One region of the Globicatella sanguinis genome, then DNA from elsewhere that is predicted to be linked to it. Evidence: riboswitches for the same ligand, from Rfam matches in the RefSeq annotation. Region 1 holds a riboswitch; the other holds the start of a gene.
What was found. A riboswitch is a leader RNA that binds a small molecule or an ion and turns the genes downstream of it on or off. The one in region 1 is predicted to bind S-adenosylmethionine.
Positions count from the first base shown of each region.

Region 1 (10,242 bases):
GACCGTTCATACCATGTTAGAGCGACTATCTGACCGACCCGCTACTGCCTTGGAGTTAGGTTGTGGGGTGGGCTTGGCTGCCATTTCTTTGAGTGATTTGGATGTTGAGGTGACAGCTATTGACTTTGAGCCTACGGTGCACCAAATTGCGCTCGAGAATCAAGCGAAGTATGCAGCGCAGGTCAATTTTTTAAGGGAAGATTTTTATCAATTTGATGCCCAGTCGCAATTCGATTTAGTCTATTATTTAGATGGGTTTGGTATTGGCGCGGATGCGGATCAGTTGAAGTTATTAAAACGGATTAAAGAATGGCTGAAACCAGACGGAAAAGCATATATTGAAGTCTATAATCCGAATCATTGGCGGAAAGCAGATGGTGTCACATTACCTTTAATCGAGGATGTCTCACATCATTATTACTATGATGAGGCTGCGCATGAAATGATTGATATCTGGAAGAGGGAAGGCACGGATGAAAAGTACACTCAACGGTTGAAATGTTACTTACCAGAAGACTTCGAGCGAATGGCTAATGAAGCAGGATTCGAAGTCCTATCGCTATATCCAGAAGGAAGAATGGATTATCAGGCAATGCAGTACCATCCACAAGCGTCATTGTCAGATTGTCTATCATATTGCGCTGTAATCGTCCTCAATAATTAATTTGAACGTTAAAAATAAAAGGCTCCTTGTAATAGGGTGGATAGAGCCTTTTTAGAAAGCCTGATTGCTTTCACACTATATATCCACTCATTTAGAGGAGTCAATAATTGTATGAATATTACTGAGCATGATAACAAGTATCAAATAGAGGAATGCGGAAAGATATTAGCTACAATCAAGACCTATCGCAATCAACATCATTTGAGGAATTGTTATATTCAATTTGATTTGAATGAAAATGAAAAGATTAGCGATGCGTCGATTTTACAGACGATTGCAGACGAAAAGAAGTGCCCTCTACAAGCTATGATAGCTTCTTCCGAAACTAAGAAAGCTCATTTCTTAGAGGCACAAGGATTTAAAAAGGTAAGGAAATGTCATGAATTACAAGTTGAAAAGGATGATTTGATTCCAAGGAAATCTTTTCAACAGATGAAGATGCTCAAAGCCAATCGTGGGGATGCGGACTACTTAGCTTGTTGCGAACTACTTTTTGAATACTATCAAGTAGCTCATGAAGCGATTAACCCTTTAACTTCACCATTGGAAGATTTTATAGCGTTAATACCTGATGAAGTTCTCTATGTAAAGAACAATGATGAAATCCAACACGCTGCATTCGTAGAAGATGAAGAAATTGCTTATGTCAGTTCGATTGATGAAAAGACATTTGTACGGTTTGCATTAACAGTTGTGAATATGCTCTTTGAGGTTTATCCGTCGATTAATTTTGAAGCAGATAATACGGATTGGGCAACGATGGCCTTAAAAAATCTGTTCGATGTTGAGAATACGGAGACTTTTGATACATGGATCTATGAGAGCAGTGGGAATTAAATTTAACTTATTCGAATTAATCAAACAATCAAAAAGCATTACAAAGGATACAAAAATGCGAAAAATTTTATTTATTTTAGTTTTAGTCTGTATTACAGCAGTATCAACATTAAATGTACTGTTCAGTTATCAGATTCAATTCATTATTGATGCGCTGACACATCAAAATCAGACCGCATTTATGAATAATATTTTATGGATGATGTTGATTATGGTCTTATTATTAGTCATTGAATATTTTAGACAATATTTTAATACGCGATATCTTAATCAGGTTGGCTTATCGATTCACAAGACAATTATTACTAAGCTTTATAATCTTAATTTTTTGGATTATAAAAGTAAATCCAGTGGTGAGTACCTCTCCATTTTGAACAATGACATCGATAAAATTAAGACTTTTCATTATGATGCGATTATTTCTTTGTACCAAGGAGTTATCACATTTATTATTGCTTGTATGGCGTTGTTCTCGTTAGATCCATTAACAGCGGGATTAATTATTATTGTATCGATTTTTCCGATTTTGATTCCTTATGTGTTCAAACATCAAACGCGTAAGAACAAAAACCAACTTTCTAAAAATCAATCCATCTATAATACTTATTTGAAGGATTTTGTAACAGGTCTTTTAGATATTAAAAACTTTAGAACATCAAATATTTTTGCGGATAAAGTGAATGAAAAATATGATGAGGTTAATCAAGCTGATCAAAAAGGTGTAAAACTTACGGCGCTGATTAATGTATTGATAGGCTTATTTTTCTATGGGTGTGTGGTCTGCATTTTATTGGTAGGAGGACGACAAGTCTTAAATGGCTCGATTACCGTTGGGGCACTGGCTTCGATTATTGCTTTGTCTAATGAACTTGAAATGCCAGTCAATTTGATTGCGGATAATTTATCAAGCATCCACTCTGTCAAAGACATTAAACAAAAGTACGATGCACAGGGTGAACGTGCAACTGACGATGCTCCAACAACTACTCATATAGAGTCGTTGCAGCAGATTGATATTCAAAATCTCGCATATTCGATTAACCATCAAAAGATTTTTGAAGATTTTAATTATCAATTTGAACGAGGGATGAAGTACCTGATTGTCGGCAGTAGTGGTAAAGGAAAATCTACTTTAGCTTATTTGATTACAAAAAATCTTGATCCGGACCAAGGAACCATTCTATACAATCATATGGATCGTCAGCAAGTCAGTTACCAAGAAGTTCAAGACCATATCGGCTTAATATCACAACATTCGATTATTTTTGCGGATACAGTATTAAATAATTTACACTTATATCGGGATTTACCGGTTGAATTGACTCAACAATTGTTAGAACAATTTGGTTTGGATGAGAGGTTTAATGATTGGGACGAGTTGATTATTGAAGACGGCAATCTTTCTGGCGGTCAGAAGCAACGTATGATAATCATTCGAGCCCTCTTGCAAAATAAGAAATTTATCATTTTGGATGAATCATTATCAGCCTTAGATAAAGAGAATTACCATCGAATCGAAAATTATTTGCTTGATCAAGTTGATATTTGCTTGATTAATATTACACACAGAGATTCGAGCAATCTTAGTAAATATGACCAAGTGCTGGATTTGGATCAGTTGATCTAATGCTAAAATATAGTAAGCCACACTCTTCCTGACGCTTATATGCAAGAAATTACCAGCGTAACTCGAAGAATGATTAAAGCCTTCACGACGGTATATGATGCATCAGGTTATGGCATAATGCAAAATGGTGGAGCAAACTGTGACTTTGGTCATTTTCATTCAAATAACCTTTATCAAATTTTCACTTATGTAAAAAACCGTGAATATCAATTTGGTGAGGTTGTGAAATATTAGTAAAGGGAAAAGAATTGAGTTTAAGAAGTCGATGATGGATTGCGTTTGGTAAATAGGGTGGTACCTATACGCATAGAGAGTAATCTTACTATGTGGATAGGGGGAAATACGAAAATCCATTCCTTGAAATGAACAGAAAAACGCATCTATCTCGAGTCGATTTGTGTCCAATGGTGAAGGATTTTGTAGAAAGAATGAGCTTTTTTAACAAGAAAAATTAATAATATTTGAAAAATTGAGGTGGATATATGAGTATTTGGGAAGAGTTGAAACTCGTTCATTTGGCAAGTAATGCGTCTTTTCATAGAGGAATTTCCTACCATCAAAATAAGGCTGTTTTAAATGGAACTTGTTGTGGCGAGGGTATCTATAAAGGGGAAGTTAAAGGCTCTAATGAAAATGTGTATCATGTTTCAATTGATATTAATCATCCCAGAAAGTCAAAATGTAATTGCCCGTTTGCTAATGGGAGAAGAGTGGTTTGTAAGCATATGGTAGCATTATACTTCTACTATTTTCCTAAACAAGCGGATGCCATTATCGCAGAGATAGAAGAAGAGAAAAAAGCAAAAGAAGATGCATACAATGAATGGGAAAAGGAATATCAAAAAGAGCGACAAAAAGAGCTTAAAGAAATTACAGCTTATGTAAATAGTCTTAGTGTTGAACAGGTCAGAGAAAAATTAATCGAAGCCCTTTTAAATGAATTTGATCGTGATTTCCCGGATTATGAAGATGATTATGATTACGATGACTATTATTATTAATAAATAGTGTAAGTATTTAAAAAGTGCAAATAATGGGCAATACCGTAGATAGAAAGAATAAGCGTTGATAATCAAAGGATTTTAACTTCGTCTGCCTACCTTGGCGCATTTGAGTAGGATTTAAATATATTCGAAGAATGTAACTTAAGGACACGTAATCACCGAACAGTTAATTAATTAGAAGATAAGTTGGGACCAAAACTATTCAGTTTTTTCCCAGCTTTTTTTCGAGCACTTCAATATTTTAATTGTATGATAAAGATCTTATTTTTAGAAAATAATACTTCACCAATCGATAATTCTCATTCTATTAGGATACTAAAATAGTTTGAGAGAAAATTTAAAATGAGAGTTATGTCACAATCATCTACTTCTCTGATAGCGATATGTTAATAAAAAATCATATATACCTCCTTTAGGGAGATGAAGTTTGGGGTTATGTTTAAATACCCCCCCTTATGGTGATATAATTGTTGTGAAATAAAAGTATACCACGGGAGAAAAATAATGATAATCAGAGAACGAGAACTTAACTGGTTAAAAGAATGGAAGAATAAAGATTTAATAAAAGTCATTACAGGTGTTAGAAGGTCTGGAAAGTCTACCATTATGTTTCAATATAAGGATTGGCTAATAGAAAATGGAGTAACTGAAGAACAGATTATTTATTTGAATTTTGAAAATCTAGATACTTTAAAATTTCAAGATAGTGTAGCGCTTCATTTACAAGCTGTCAGCTAGGGAAACCGCGGTATTAATACCTAGGAGGAATTAGCGAAATAGCTTATTTGTAATCCATACATAGTACCAGTCTAAAGCCAGTAAATTAGTACCACAGAAAGTAGGAATTGAAGATGATTAGAGGGTTTAAATTAGAAGATCTTGATCAAGTGATGAAAATTTGGCTTGATAGCAATCTTGAGTCACATCACTTTATAAATCGCGAATATTGGATAGCTAATGCACCAATGGTTAAAGAACAACTGTTAGGTGCTGAAATCTATGTTTATGAATATGAGAATAAAATTGTAGGCTTCGTTGGGTTGCAAGATAATTATCTTACGGGGATTTTTGTAGATAAGAGTATGCGTTCTAAAGGCATTGGCAAGCAATTACTAGATTATGTAAAAGGGCTTCGTCAAGAATTGCTGCTTACGGTATATCATGAAAATGAGAGTGCCGTAAAATTCTATAAACGTGAAGGATTAACGACTATCTCACAGGAGATGGATGAAGTCACCAATAATCTGGAACTTTTAATGCAGTATAAAGCTTAAGATTTTACGGATTAACCGGTATAGAACATAATCAGACTTATGGGCATCTCGAGGTTAGATAAAATAAAAAATTCAAGATAATACCGTAAACAGAGAGCAAACAAACGAAGCAAAATTCAATCGATTTTCTACTGTTTGCCACTGCTTAAGATAATGGAATTGTATCTGGCTAAACAACAAAAGCTATGTCTCTACAAAAAATATTTCAACACAAAAAGAGAGTCTAAGTGGCATGCTCAATAGCGTTGTACTTAAACCCTCTTTCTTGATGAGTCGGATTATGGCTGAATGGATTTATGCTGAGAGTCAGTATAAATATAATCGAATAACAGATTTACAATCGTTTCGTATTCTTCATAGCTAAAAGATTCTTTGAAATGATCGTAATCATTGATACTGCCATTGCCAATACAACAGGTACAGCAACGACCAAGATGAGCCCCATTATGCGGTGGGCGCGTATTGACTAGAAATACCCAATCATGTTCAGTAACATCACCACTCTGACTTCTTCGAAATCTTAAATGTGGCATAATATCAAACTTTTTGATTCCTTTAATAAACTCGTCAAAACTACTCTTCATTTCTGGTAACAAACGAACCACTCCTAGTTATTTATTCAATTAAAAAAGCACAACGAGATTCGTCGTGCCAAATAACTGGGTTCGACTCATCTATCTCTTTCGAGTTGGATTTAGCACCTTGCCAATGGTAGGTTGCTGAAGCGTCATGGGGCCAATTCCCTCTGCTTGCTCTGGATAAGTTGTGATTTTTAATTGTATATTGATATTATCATTTATTAAGCGATATTTCAATGTTTATTTTTTACGTTAGATGAAAGTCGTTTTAAATTGGCTAAATAATAAACTTCAACGCAGTTACTTCGATAGCGACGTAGAACAGACTATTGTTGCGTTTGAACGTCGCTTATTATCAGTTAAAAAATCGGTTAATTTCTACTTTAGCTGTTTCAGGCGAGTCTGATCCATGAATCAGATTATAAGTGACATCCGTTGCATAGTCTCCACGAATCGTACCGGGTGCCGCTTCAAAGACATTCGTTGGTCCCATCATGGCTCTCATGCCTTGAATTACTTCTTCCCCTTCTACCACTATGCCAAAGACAGGGCCTGATAACATAAACTGTTCGAGCCTAGGATAAAAAGGTTTGTCGATCAGATGAGCATAATGTTCGGCAATAATCGATGCGTCAAGGGTCATTAATTTGGCTTGTACCATACGGTATCCTTTCTTTTCAATCCGCGAAATCACTTCTCCCATCAAGCCGCGCTTCAAGCAGTCTGGTTTTAACATGATGTATGTTTGTTGACTCATGATTTAATCACTCTCCTAAACCTTATTTTCATTATTATACCAAGAAAGTGATGATAATGCCTTTGATATGGTGCTAGCATATTCATTTATGATGCCAGGTTATGTCACGTGTGTGCCTTTATCAAAATTTAGAACAGCTGTGTACTGAGATATGATTATGGCAACACGATTTCTAACGCCATGACGATGGATTGCGTGCAATAAGACGTCAGCAATTGCTTGATACCAAAATCGTTAGTAGGTGCTGGTTAACTCCCCATAGTATTTTAGTTTTGAGTTTCGAAAAAATAGTTTTAATAAAACAACGGGAAATATTGTGAATTAGAAAACCAATAATACATTAAATAGTATTCGATTTTTGAGGACGTTTTTTAGTTATTATTCAGGTTGCTTGTGAAACGAATTTAAAATTACAAGTAAAATGGATCATTTTATTCTGGTTATTTTCATTCACAAGCCCGTGTCTCATTTTGAGACACATTTTGCTTAATTATTAAGAATATATAAAGTTTAGCGAAGTATTTTTCTAAAATTTATGAAAATGAAAATAACATTCAAAAAAGGCTGTTTTTGTGTCTCAAAATGAGACATACTGAAAATTTATGAAAACAAAAAATGCATCATTTTGTCATTTTTATTAGTTTTGTTGTGTTTGGAATGCTTACATTGTTCAATTAGCTTTCTGATGAAAATATTTTACATCGTTTTGAAAAATGAAACTTTGTGAAAAAGCCATCCTTTGGATGGTTAGATAACGAAAGGAAATTAGACAAAACTTCAACAGTGACGTTGGTAATATCTGATTAATTGATAATCGAAATAGTTGACTGGCGTCAGACGGAGTCGAAAGATTAGTTGATACCAACCAAATTGTGTACAGCATCAAAAGCATAACTCATTTTATTTGCTACTTCATCTCAATCCCACTTGTTAAGTATTAAATATATTTTTTTGAAATTTCAATCATCAGAAATGTCTTGTACTAACAAACTAAAAAAATTCATATATAAGTCTTTTTAGATGCAAATTTTTTTGATGAGTGTTATGATGAATATGTTGCCAGTTTAGAATGGTTATAATAAATGAGAGGAGACTTTTTTATGAAGTACGTAGTAGTTGGAACATCGCATTTTGGATTTGAAGCGGTACAGACTATCTTGAAGCAAGAACCGAGTGCAGAGATTCATTTATATGAAGCAGGTGACCACGCGTCCTTTATGTCTTGTGGTGCTCAATCTTATCTTCAAGGTATTGCTCAAACTTTAGACGAATTGCATTTTGCTACCAACCAATCTTATACTGATCAAGGAATCCATATGCATTACTCAACAGCAGTAGTGGGGATTAATCCTGAGGCTAAAACAATTCAAATTAAGGATAGTGAAGGTGAGAAGGAAGAAAGCTATGATAAGCTCTTACTGAGTCCGGGAGGATTTGCACCTGTTCCAAAATTTGAAGGGTATGATTTAGAAAATGTTCATACTTTCCGTGGGCGTGAGGATGCTGGAACAGTTAAAAAACGAATGAAATCTAGTAAAAAAGCGGTCGTAATCGGTGCGGGTTATATTGGTGTCGAAGTGGCGACAGCCTACACAGAAGCCGGAATTGAAGCTATTTTATTAGATGGTCTAGAGCATATCTTACCTACTTACGTGGATCCAGAATTAGCAACAGTATTAGAAAATCATGCCAAAGAAAAAGGCTTGACTTTCAAAGGTCAAGAAAAAGTTGAGAAATTAATCGGTGAAGATGGCAAAGTAACAGGCGTTGTAACGGATAAAGGAGAATATGAGGCTGATACCGTTGTTATTGCAGTAGGAGTTAAACCAGATACCGAATGGTTAAAAGGAATTGTCGATATCGATGATCGTGGATTTGTAGAAATCGATGAATTCATGCGTACTTCTGTAACAGACATTTATGCGGGTGGGGATGCAACTAAAGTTATGTATGCACCGACCGGCAAGAAAACCAATATCGCTTTAGCAACGAATGCTCGTCGTCAAGGAATAGTGGCGGCTTTACATGCTTTAGGAAAAGAATCATTAGTGAAGATGATGCCGGTATCAGGAACTTCTGCTTTACATGTTTTCGATTATACGGTTGTCACAACAGGTTTAGGGCATGTGAGTGCGGATAGTTATGATGGTAAGATTGCTTCAGCTTATTGTGAAGAAAAAGTTTATCCAGACTTTATGCGTCGACCAGGTACGGTTCATATGAAGATTTACTTTGATGAAGACACGCATGTGATTTTAGGCGCACAATTTGTTTCTATTCATGACGTGGCGGATTCCATCAATGCGTTATCGATTGCGATTAATGCGAAATGGACGTTAGAACAATTAGCAATGGTAGACTTCTTCTATCAACCAAATTATGACCGTCCATGGCATTATGTTCAAGTGCTTGCTCATCAAGCATTAGGAAATCAATTTGGTGGAGCGGACAAGATTTTATTCTAATTCAAACGAATTAATTTCTATACTCTATTGTGGAAATGAGGCTGGGCAAAAACTTTTTAAATTCTGTTCAGCCATATCTATTTAATTCAAAGCGCAGTGGTTGAGTGGTCTCAAATGGCGTCTAAACGACTTGTTTGAGACCTATTCAACTGTGCGGGGGTGGGCAGACGAAGCGAAAATTATTTAATTTTCTACTTCTTGCCCACTCCCATTTGAATTGGATGATATTCTTTATAAGAATTAAAATAGTAAAAAGTCTTTAAGTATTATAAGCTTAGAGACTTTTTTTATTGCATCAGATTAATTAAAAATAGTATCAATTCGTATATTGGAAGATGCTTGGCTTACTCCATTCTTTCTGACTTCAATATGGAATCAGGAGCGTAAATTGCAACTTAGAATGTAAGGAAAGATTCAATTAAAACATCACATTCATTTTTTATGGGAAAGCCCAGAGCATTTTTATGGAAGAACTAAGTAGAAAAAATGCGTTCGATATCTTATACTGTTAGTAGATAAATGCTATTTTTTTCGAATAACAATTTGATTAGGGAGTTGAAAAAATGTTTCAAGTTAAAGTTCAATTAAAAGAGATAAAGTCGCCTCCGATTTGGCGTAATTTAATATTACCGAATCGTATCACTTTTTTTGAGTTGCATCATATTATTCAAATTGCATTTGGCCTATATGATATGCATTTGTTTAATTTCACTAAAAAGTCGTATCCTTTTGAAATAAACCTTGAGTATATGCGTGATGAGTATTTTAATTCTTATAATGAGGGAATCAACTACGTGGATGCAGACAAAACACTTGTACTTCCTTATTTGTTAGAACTAAACACTCTCGATTATACCTATGATTTCGGCGATAATTGGGAGTTTAAAATCACCTTGATGAAAGTAAAGGTCATAACATCAGAGGAGGTCCCTAGTGTGGTCAGCTTTCGCGGCGAAAACATATCGGAAGATTGTGGCGGCCCTGGTGGTTTAGAGGAAATTAGGGAACTGGCAAAAAACCCTGATTCTAAAGAGTA
Region 1 covers NZ_CP126962.1:1,194,561-1,204,802, reverse strand. Annotated here, with positions in the region: gene CYJ72_RS05220 (class I SAM-dependent methyltransferase) at 1-664, shown strand, start outside; gene CYJ72_RS05215 (hypothetical protein) at 776-1,501, shown strand; gene CYJ72_RS05210 (ABC transporter transmembrane domain-containing protein) at 1,557-3,128, shown strand; gene CYJ72_RS05205 (SWIM zinc finger family protein) at 3,611-4,129, shown strand; gene CYJ72_RS05200 (AAA family ATPase) at 4,637-4,870, shown strand; gene CYJ72_RS05195 (GNAT family N-acetyltransferase) at 4,984-5,406, shown strand; gene CYJ72_RS05190 (hypothetical protein) at 5,685-6,002, opposite strand; SAM riboswitch class I at 6,074-6,171, opposite strand; gene ndk (nucleoside-diphosphate kinase) at 6,340-6,741, opposite strand; gene CYJ72_RS05180 (FAD-dependent oxidoreductase) at 7,842-9,206, shown strand; gene CYJ72_RS05175 (plasmid pRiA4b ORF-3 family protein) at 9,770-10,242, shown strand, end outside.

Region 2 (10,242 bases), 190 kb from region 1:
CTTAAAATTCAACAACCATTGCCGGATGATATGCGCCAATGGATCATTAAAGAAACAACGTTTAAGATAGAAAATCAGTAAACATCATTATGGAGGGATAATATGGAAGTGTTTGAAAGAAACTTCGAAGAAAACGTAGAAGTCATCAAACAATTACTAAATAATAATCGTATGACACGTTTTCGTGCAGAATTTTTGGCAATGCATAAATACGATCAAGCTAAAATATTTGAGCAAATATCACCAGAAGAACGTGATAAAGTTTATCAATACCTTTCACCATCAGAATTAGCAAGCATCTTTGATGCTTTTGAAGTTGATGAAGTCCCGATTGATGATTATTTCCATGAAATGAATGACAACTATGCGGCCAGTGTATTAGCTGAAATGTATGCCGATAACGCCGTTGACTTCTTAAACCATTTAAAAGACTTAAAAAAAGTCAAAGTTTACATGCAATTAATGAAACCAGAAAGTGCTCGTGAAATTAGTCAATTGATCAATTATTTACCAGAAACAGCGGGTTCCATTATGACAACCGAGTTTGTTTGGATTGATGAAAATCTGACATTAAGAGAAGCTTACGAGTATTTAAAAACGGTAGCGGTACAAGCCGAAACCATTTATTATGTTTATGTGTTGGATGAGCATGAACGTTTGACTGGGGTTATTTCACTTCGTGATTTAATCATTAATGAAGATAGTCGTTTAGTTAAAGACGTCATGAATACCCGCGTGATTTCGGTGCAAGTAAGTGATGACCAAGTCGAAGTCGCTAAAATGGTTCAAGACTATGACTTACTAGCTTTACCTGTTGTGGGCTTTGACCATGAACTCTTAGGGATTATTACAGTCGATGATATCTTGGATATTATTCAAGATGAAGCGGACAGTGACTACTCTGGTTTAGCTGCGGTTGATGTTAATGTTGACCACGAAACACCTTGGTCTGCCGCTAAAAGCCGTTTGCCGTGGTTAATTACCTTATTATTCTTAGGAATGGGGACCGCTACGTTAATTAGTCAGTATGAAGACTTAATTGAGTCTGCTAGTGTATTATCAGCATTCGTGACTTTAATTACCGGTACTGCGGGGAATGCCGGAACTCAATCATTAGCGGTCGCTGTGCGTAAGTTGACGAATAAAACAGAAGAAGATACCAAAAATAATTTAATGTTTGAAATTTTAACTGGTTTAATTAAAGGTATTATTGTTGGTGCTACCATTGCGGTTGTAGCAGGAATATGGAAGCGGAATATTATTTTAGGTTGTATTATTGGTATATCGATGGCTTGTGCAATCTTTGTTGCGAATTTAGCCGGCGCGTTAATTCCGAAACTAATGAATAAAATTGGCTTTGATCCAGCGGTTGCCAGTGGACCGTTCATCTCAACGCTTAGTGACTTAACTTCCGTGTTTATTTATTTTACAATTGCATCAGCTTTTATGAATTATTTACGTTAAATACAAGATTTTTATTAAGAGTGGACAATGAGGCATGGCAAATGAAACAGCAATCAGTCGATTGTCAACCATTCGCTCATTCCCTTGCTGACTCTTATTTTTTAAATTAAAGGAGGGTAATCCATGAAGAAAACCGCAAAAGTATTAGGAGCTAGTACCATGATGGCCGGCGTGTTACCACATTTATATTTCTTAGGTAAACATCATAACAGAAAGGCGACCAAAGGGGTTCAAATTATTACCAGTAATCAAGTAGCGACGAATCAGACGGAATATTTTTTATTAGCGAACGGTAATTTTCCTTTATTTACTAAAGTGTATCATGTTGAAAAACCTAAAGCTGTTGTTCAACTGGTCCACGGTGCGATGGAACATCAAGAACGCTATGCAAATTTGATAAAAAAATTAACTCAACAAGGTTTTGCCGTAGTGGCTAATGACCATCGTGGCCATGGGCGTTCGGTAACGGATAAATATCCTAAAGGGTTTATGAATGGTACTCAAGAACTCTTAAATGATTTAGTACTAGTGACCGATTTTATTAATCAATTGTATCCTGAAGTACCAGTCTATATGTTTGGGCATTCGATGGGCTCAATGCTAGCTAGAGCTTATTTATTGGAAAATGATCAGCGGATTGACAAGTTAATTTTGACAGGTGTACCGCCTTATAATCCAATGGTTGGTGCTGGTATTACGTTGGCAAAACTAATTGGCTTTTATCGTGGCGAAAAAGCTTCAAGTTCAATCCTGAATGTATTACCTAAGGAACTCGATTGGATTGCTTATAACCAGCAACATTTACAAACGATTGCAAATGATCCTTTAGGAATGGAACAATTTACCAATGGTGGTAATTTAACGATGTTTGAGTTGAATCGTCTCTTAAATTATCCGAAGAAGTTTAAAGCGAAACACTCAGATTTGCCAATTCTAGTATTAAATGGAGCCGACGATACGCTCATTACCGGCGGCTCAGACGGGATTGATGATTCTGCACGCCGTCTAACGAAAGCAGGATACCGTCATTTAGTATTAAAACAATATCCGAATATGAAGCATGAAATCATTCATGAAAAAGATGCCGATACTGTGTTTGAAGATATACTTTCGTTTTATCGAAAAACGAATTGATTGATGTAAGGAGTAAGATAACGGATGAAACAAACAATTAATTATTTAGAAGACTTATTAGCAATTCCTTCACCAACAGGTTATACCAATGAAGTAGTGGATTATTTAGCCAAGACAGTCACAGAATTAGGCTATGACTTTCGACGAACACCAAAAGGGAACTTAATCGTGACGGTTGAGGGACAAAATACCCAAGAGCATCGTACAATAACGGCACATGTTGATACTTTAGGAGCCATTGTACGTGCGGTTAAACCGGATGGACGTTTGAAACTAGATAAAATAGGTGGCTTCCCTTGGAATATGATAGAAGGAGAAAATTGCATCGTTCATATGGCCAGTAACCAACAAACAGTCAGTGGCACTATTTTAATTCATCAAACAAGTACCCATGTTTACCGTGATGCCGGAACAGCCGAACGTACCCAAGATAATATGGAAGTGCGTCTCGATGCAAAAGTGACGAATGAAGCAGAAACACGAGCTCTAGGAATTGAAGTTGGCGACTTTGTTTCTTTTGATCCACGGACCATTATTACGGAAGAGGGCTTTGTTAAGTCACGCTTCTTGGACGATAAAGTCTCAGCTGCTATTTTATTAAAACTGTTAAAAGTTTATGCAGACGATAAAATTGTTTTACCTCATACGACCCATTTTATGTTCAGTGTCTTTGAAGAAGTAGGACATGGTGCCAACAGTAGCATTGATTCTAAGACCGTTGAGTTTTTAGCGGTTGATATGGGAGCGATGGGAGATGATCAACAAACTGATGAGTATACCGTTTCAATTTGTGTTAAAGATGCTTCTGGCCCTTACCATTATAATTTCCGTCAACATTTAGTAGCCTTAGCCAAAGCCCAAGAAATCCCATACAAATTAGATATTTATCCTTATTATGGTAGCGATGCTTCGGCGGCCATGCGTGCAGGAACGGATATTAAACATGCCTTATTAGGTGCGGGAATTGAATCGAGTCATTCGTATGAAAGAACGCATATGGATTCGATTGTAGCAACCGAAAAATTAGTGGATGCGTATCTGAGAAGTGAGTTAGTTAAATAAGAGCTGTTGCTCTTAAAGTGAGATAATGACTTAGTGCCCCTTGCTCTGAGAAATCACTAATCCGTTGTCCTTATCAGCATTTTAGTTAAATAAGGGCTGTGCTTTTTTTAAAATAAGCTAGCTAAAATAAGTAAATGCCTTGAGCAGTGAAATTTAATAAAAAAATTACGAATTGTAATCAGCCAATATAATAATAGATAATGAACAGTTAAAAATGCTTTAGTTTGTGAAATGCAATAATCTTGATTATTGATAATCATTCTAATATGCAATTTTTAACTGTTTTTTGGCAATTATTGCACAAAAGGAATTAAGAAATAACGCAATCCAATTGAAAAGTTTGTGAAAACCCAGACTATTTAATTTTAAATTCAAAATAATACTCATTAGTGAAATCTAAAGAAAAGGATTTCAAGTATTGATATAACAATATTTCTAGTGCTTAATTAATAAAAATGTTTAATAACAAATAAGCTTTTTTTTTGTGAAATATGTGGTATGATAAACAATGTAATCATATCATTGTGTGTAAAAAATAGGAGGTATATGATGAAAGTAGTAGTTATTGGATGTACTCACGCAGGTACAGCAGCAGTAAAAACAATCTTAAATGAAAACCCAGGTGCTGAGGTTGTTATTTATGAACGTAATGATAATGTATCATTCTTATCTTGTGGAATTGCATTATACATTGGTGGCGTTGTTAAAGACCCTCAAGGATTATTCTATTCAAATCCTGAAGAATTAAAATCTTTAGGTGCGGATGTAAACATGGAACATGATGTAACAAATGTTGACTTAGATGCTAAAAAATTAAATGTTAAAAATTTAAAATCTGGAGAAGAATTTGAAACAACATTCGATAAATTAGTGTTAACAACTGGTTCATGGCCAATTTTACCTCCATTCACAGGCTTCGATTTAGAAAATGTTTTATTATGTAAAAATTATCGTCAAGCACAAGAAATCTTTACTCGTAAAACAGACGCTAAAAAAGTAGTCGTTATCGGTGGTGGTTATATTGGTATCGAATTAGTAGAAGCATTTGCTTTAGAAGGTAAAGAAGTTACTTTAATCGACGGTTTAGATCGTATCTTAAATAAATATTTAGATGCTGAGTTTACTGATATTTTAGAACAAGACTTACGTGATCGTAATGTAAATGTTCAATTAAACCAAATGGTTAAAGGATTCGAAGGAGAAAATGGTAAAGTTACTAAAGTTATTACCGACAGCGCTGAATACGATGCAGACATGGTAATTGTGTGTGTTGGTTTCCGTCCAAATACAGATTTAGTAAAAGACCAATTAGAAACATTACCAAATGGTGCTATTATTGTAGATAACTACATGAAAACTTCTCATCCTGATGTATTTGCTGCAGGTGACTCTACAGCTGTTAACTATAACCCAAATGGTGGACATGCATACATTCCATTAGCAACTAATGCTGTACGTATGGGATCATTAGTAGGTAAAAACATTAACGGCGATAAAGTTGCTTACCGTGGAACTCAATCTACTTCAGGATTACATTTATTCGGATGGAACATTGGTTCAACAGGGGTAAACGAAGGTTCAGCAAAACATTTTGGTTTAGAAACTCGTTCAGTGTATGTTGAAGATAACTACCGTCCAGAATTTATGCCAACTAACGAAAAATTATACATGAAATTAGTATATGAAGTAGGAACTGGCCGTATCGTCGGTGGACAAATCATGTCTAAATACGACTGTACAGCATCAGCTAACACATTATCATTAGCAATCCAAAACAAAATGACTATCGAAGACTTGGCTTATGTTGACTTCTTCTTCCAACCAGTATTCGACCGTCCTTGGAACTACTTAAACATCTTAGCTCAAGCAGCAGTAGAACAAGAACGTAAATTAGCAGAAGAAAACTAATCTAACTCATTAAAATAATTATTAGACTAGGTAGAACGATTGAATGTCTGCCTAGTCTTTTTATATTGACTGATAATAAGTATCGTGAAGAAAAACAAACTAATCATACTAGATTATATAGATTCTACTCATTCTGGCGGAACTAGCTGAGCGAGAGGCTGGGAATAAAGTTGATAAATTTAGTCAAAATTATTGTTCGTTAATTAATAGCGGAGTGGTTGAGTGGCCTCAACCTGCGTCTTAAATAGGTAAGGCATAAATTTGATAAATTCAATCAAGTGATTGTTCGCTAAATAAAAGCGCAGTGGTTGAGTGGCCTCAAACTGCGTCTTAATGAGGTTAGGCATAAATTGGATAAATTCAACTAAGTGTTTGCTTGGTAATTAATAGCGCAGTGGTTGAGTGGTCTCAACCTGCGTCTTATAGACTTGATTGAGACCTACTCAACTGTGCGGGGGTGGACAGACGAAGCGAAAATCATTCAATTTTCTACTTCTGGTCTACTCCCAATTTAGTTTCCTAAGACAAATAAACAGGCAGCCGAAAAAGTATCGGTTGCCTGTTGTTTATATTTTTTAAGATTTTCGTTTAAACGAAATCACGATTTTAGTTAGAGGTTAAGCCTTAACTTGAAGTATGTCGTCAATTATCATTCGTTTTTCTACTTCTGGCCCATTCTCAACTTTGTAGCGGTGAACAGACCAAGCAAAATCATTTGAATTTCTACTGTTGGTCCACTTTTAAAACCGATTTAGAAAACAATCGCTAGACTATAAAAAATACTAAAAATTAATAAAGCGGTACTCAAATAATTAATTTTATTTTGACGTTGTTTTTCATTATCTACTTGCACAATAGCAGGAATAATACTAAATAATGTAATGAAAACATAAGCAATTTGTGCTAAAAAATAAGATTGGCTTGGTAAAGTGAAATATACGCCAGCAAATATGGCTACAATCGCTAATCCAATGCCGGTCCAATGATACAGTGTCGATTGTTTCTTTCTAGTAATTAATAAATAGCGTAAGTGATTGATTTCAATCGTGATGCCTGCTGTAATTAACGCAAGAGGAATCAATAACAGTAAAAAATTGGTAGTGATACTCGTCGTTTGACTATAGTATGCTACCGTATTTAAAATAAAAGCATTAAAAAAGATGGTCAAAATATATTGATAAAATGTATTCACAATTGGAAAAGGTATATATTGAAAATGAATATAGGCAATATATAAAAGTAACAGTAAATTAATAATCCAGTTATTTCTTAAAATAAAAATAACCGATGTGATGATTAAAATACCTTCACAAACATATAAGATAAATTCAGGTGTACTTTTGTGATTCCGTTGTACATTTCGCTGGTGAAAATAATGATCAATTAATTGTGAACTGACAACTATCACAAATAGTAAAAGAGCATTTATCCAGTTTGGTGATGCAGCTGAACTCAACCCCACGATTGTTCCAACACCAATCAAAGTAAATGGTGCTAAAAAAATCTTGACAAGGGGGTTTTGTAACAACTTGATAAAAGTAGTCATAAGTAACAAATCCCTTCTGAATATCGACATAATTTTATAAAAAGCTATTCATTATCTCTATTTTAAGTTATAATCGATAATGTTACAACTCAAAATTCCCGATAGGGTTCACTTTCTTCAAAGTGAAAATGCCTTGTAACCAAAATGAAATAATGGGGGAAAGAAAAATGACAGAAAAAAGATTATTTACGTCAGAATCAGTAACCGAGGGACATCCAGATAAAATTGCCGATCAAATTAGTGATGCGATTTTGGATGCCATTTTAGAGCAAGATCCAAATGCTCGGGTTGCGTGCGAGACTGCGGTTAATACCGGTTTAGTATTAGTGTTTGGAGAAATTACTACTTCTGCGTATGTTGATATCCAACAAATCGTTCGTCAAAAAATTGATGAGATAGGATATAATAAACAACAATATGGGTTCGATGCGAAGACTGTAGCGGTATTGGTCTCACTAGACGAGCAATCACCCGATATTGCTCAAGGAGTCAACAATGCGATTGAAACCCGTGATCAAGATTCAGAAATCGAAATCGGAGCGGGTGACCAAGGATTGATGTTTGGTTATGCTACGGATGAAACACCAGAATTAATGCCACTTCCGATTTCACTTAGTCACCAATTAGCATTAAAATTAGCTGAAGTTCGTAAATCAGGCGAGTTAAATTATTTAGGACCCGATGGCAAAACACAAGTCACCATTGAGTATGATGAAACGGGAGTAGCGCAAAGAGTCGATACTATTGTCATATCAACGCAACATACAGAGGACGTGACTTTACAACAAATTCATGATGATGTGATTGCCCATGTCGTCAAACCGATTATTCCGTCTGAATTATTAGATGATGAAACGAAATATTTTATCAATCCAACCGGTAAATTTATTATTGGTGGCCCAGTAGGTGACTCAGGCCTAACAGGACGTAAAATTATTGTCGATACATATGGTGGTTATGCACGACATGGTGGAGGAGCTTTCTCAGGGAAAGACGCAACGAAAGTCGACCGCTCAGCCAGTTATGCCGCTCGCTATATTGCGAAAAATATTGTAGCAGCTGGTTTAGCTAAGCGTTGTGAAGTCCAACTGGCTTATGCGATTGGGGTGGCCGAACCTGTTTCGATTTCAATTGATACCTTTAATACCAGTGAGATAACAGAAAGTAAATTAATTGCTGCTGTTCGCTCAACATTCCGCTTAACGCCGAAAGGCATCATCGAAATGTTAGACTTATTACGACCAATTTATGCTCAAACCGCAGCTTATGGACATTTTGGTCGTCGTGATATTGAATTACCTTGGGAACAAACAGATAAAGTAGAGGCTTTAAAAGCAGCTATTAACGCATAACATAAAACGTAGACTAGATAAGGGGATGGTACTTTATCATAGTCTACGTTTATTTTTCATTTAATTTTTTCGATTATTAATAACATGGGTGGCTGATTTTGTTGATTAATAAATTCATATTGTAGGACTTGGTATTCTTTTTGAGACCATGTCGATAAGACATCGAATAATTTTTGCTTTTCAATCATACCTGCTGGATGCCCAGAATAAATCACTAATAAAATCTGACCTCTTTTAACTAATTTTTCGGCAATCTGTTCAATAGCCGACAGTGTACTATGAAAATGAGTGGTAATGTCATGGTCACCACCAGGTAAATACCCTAAATTAAAGATAGCTCCAGCAATGGTTGGTTCGCTGATTATCTTTTCTATCTGATCATGACTCTTTTCAATTAAACTGACTAATTGATATTTTGGATGCGACTCAAGTTTTGCACTGGAATTGAGAATGGCCTGTTTTTGAATATCAAAGCCATAAACATGTCCTTTAAAATGAGGTTGATTGATTATAAAATGAGTATCATTGCCATTACCTAAGGTAGCATCAATATAAGTGCCATTAGGGAAACGTTGAATTAAATCTGCTAGCAGTTGATGGCTAAAGTGTAAAGCATTTTTCATAACAACTCTCCTCGTGTTTCAATTATATTACAATCATTAAGCTTTAACGATAAATCATCGGAATCCCTATAATTATAACTTAATTTGGGTTAGAATAAAACATGAATATAATTTAGGAGGCGAATCGAGTGCCAGTTCAATCTAGACGCGTTACAGTAAAGAAACAACAGAGAAATAAACAAGTTGAACGAATGAAAAAAATTCGTAAAGCTTTTAATATTGGATTAATTATGTTTTCAACGGCAGCATTTATTGAATCCACAACGAAGCCATCTAATGTTATGGCTCAAACGACATCTAATACACGATTAAGTAAGAGTGAATTTTTAAACCTTGTCACAGATAGTGCTAAGAAAATTGCCGCTTCTAATGATTTATATGCATCTGTTATGATCGCTCAAGCCGTATTAGAATCTGGATGGGGAAATTCTACCTTAGCAAGAGCGCCATATCATAATTTATTTGGGATTAAAGGAAGCTCATCTGATAATACCGTTAATATGGACACTTTAGAAGATGATGGTACTGGCAATTATTATGTAGCCAATGAAGCATTCAAACGTTATGATGATTATGCCGGCTCATTACAAGATTATGCTAATATTTTAACAGGGGATAATGGTGCCAATAGTTGGCGCCATAATTATTATTTAGGGGCACGTGTTAGCCAAACGAATAGCTATCAAGATGCCACTCGCCATTTAACCGGTCGTTATGCGACGGATACTTCTTACGCATCGAAGTTAAACGCGATTATTCAACAAAACAATTTAACTGCCTATGATACAGTAGCTAATCAGTCAAATAATAATCAAAATAATAATAACAACCAAGGTGGTACTGAAGAAAACACGACTAACAATGGTACGACCACCAATTATGTGGTTGAAGCTGGAGACACTTACTGGTCATTAGCGCGTAAATTCGGTGTGGATGTTAAATCATTACAAAATGCGAATAATGCGACGAATGGCAATTTATTTGTAGGTCAAGCGATTCGTATTCCTGGAGTAGCGAATACAGAAAAAAATGAAACGGAAAAAGAAACCACCGTTGAAACGCCAACACCATCTAGTCCAGAATCAACAGCTAATGGTAGCTATAAAGTAGTGGCTGGTGATTCATATTGGCAGTTAGCTAAAAAGTTTGGTGT
Region 2 covers NZ_CP126962.1:1,002,674-1,012,915, reverse strand. Annotated here, with positions in the region: gene CYJ72_RS04350 (RluA family pseudouridine synthase) at 1-81, shown strand, start outside; gene mgtE (magnesium transporter) at 103-1,464, shown strand; gene CYJ72_RS04340 (alpha/beta fold hydrolase) at 1,588-2,598, shown strand; gene CYJ72_RS04335 (M42 family metallopeptidase) at 2,623-3,660, shown strand; gene CYJ72_RS04330 (FAD-dependent oxidoreductase) at 4,210-5,568, shown strand; gene CYJ72_RS04325 (hypothetical protein) at 6,320-7,114, opposite strand; SMK box riboswitch at 7,192-7,284, shown strand; gene metK (methionine adenosyltransferase) at 7,282-8,466, shown strand; gene mnmM (tRNA 5-(aminomethyl)-2-thiouridylate-methyltransferase MnmM) at 8,523-9,089, opposite strand; gene CYJ72_RS04310 (LysM peptidoglycan-binding domain-containing protein) at 9,218-10,242, shown strand, end outside.
Region 2: linked by a shared signal. The riboswitch ahead of metK (methionine adenosyltransferase) and the one ahead of CYJ72_RS05190 (hypothetical protein) in region 1 are both predicted to bind S-adenosylmethionine.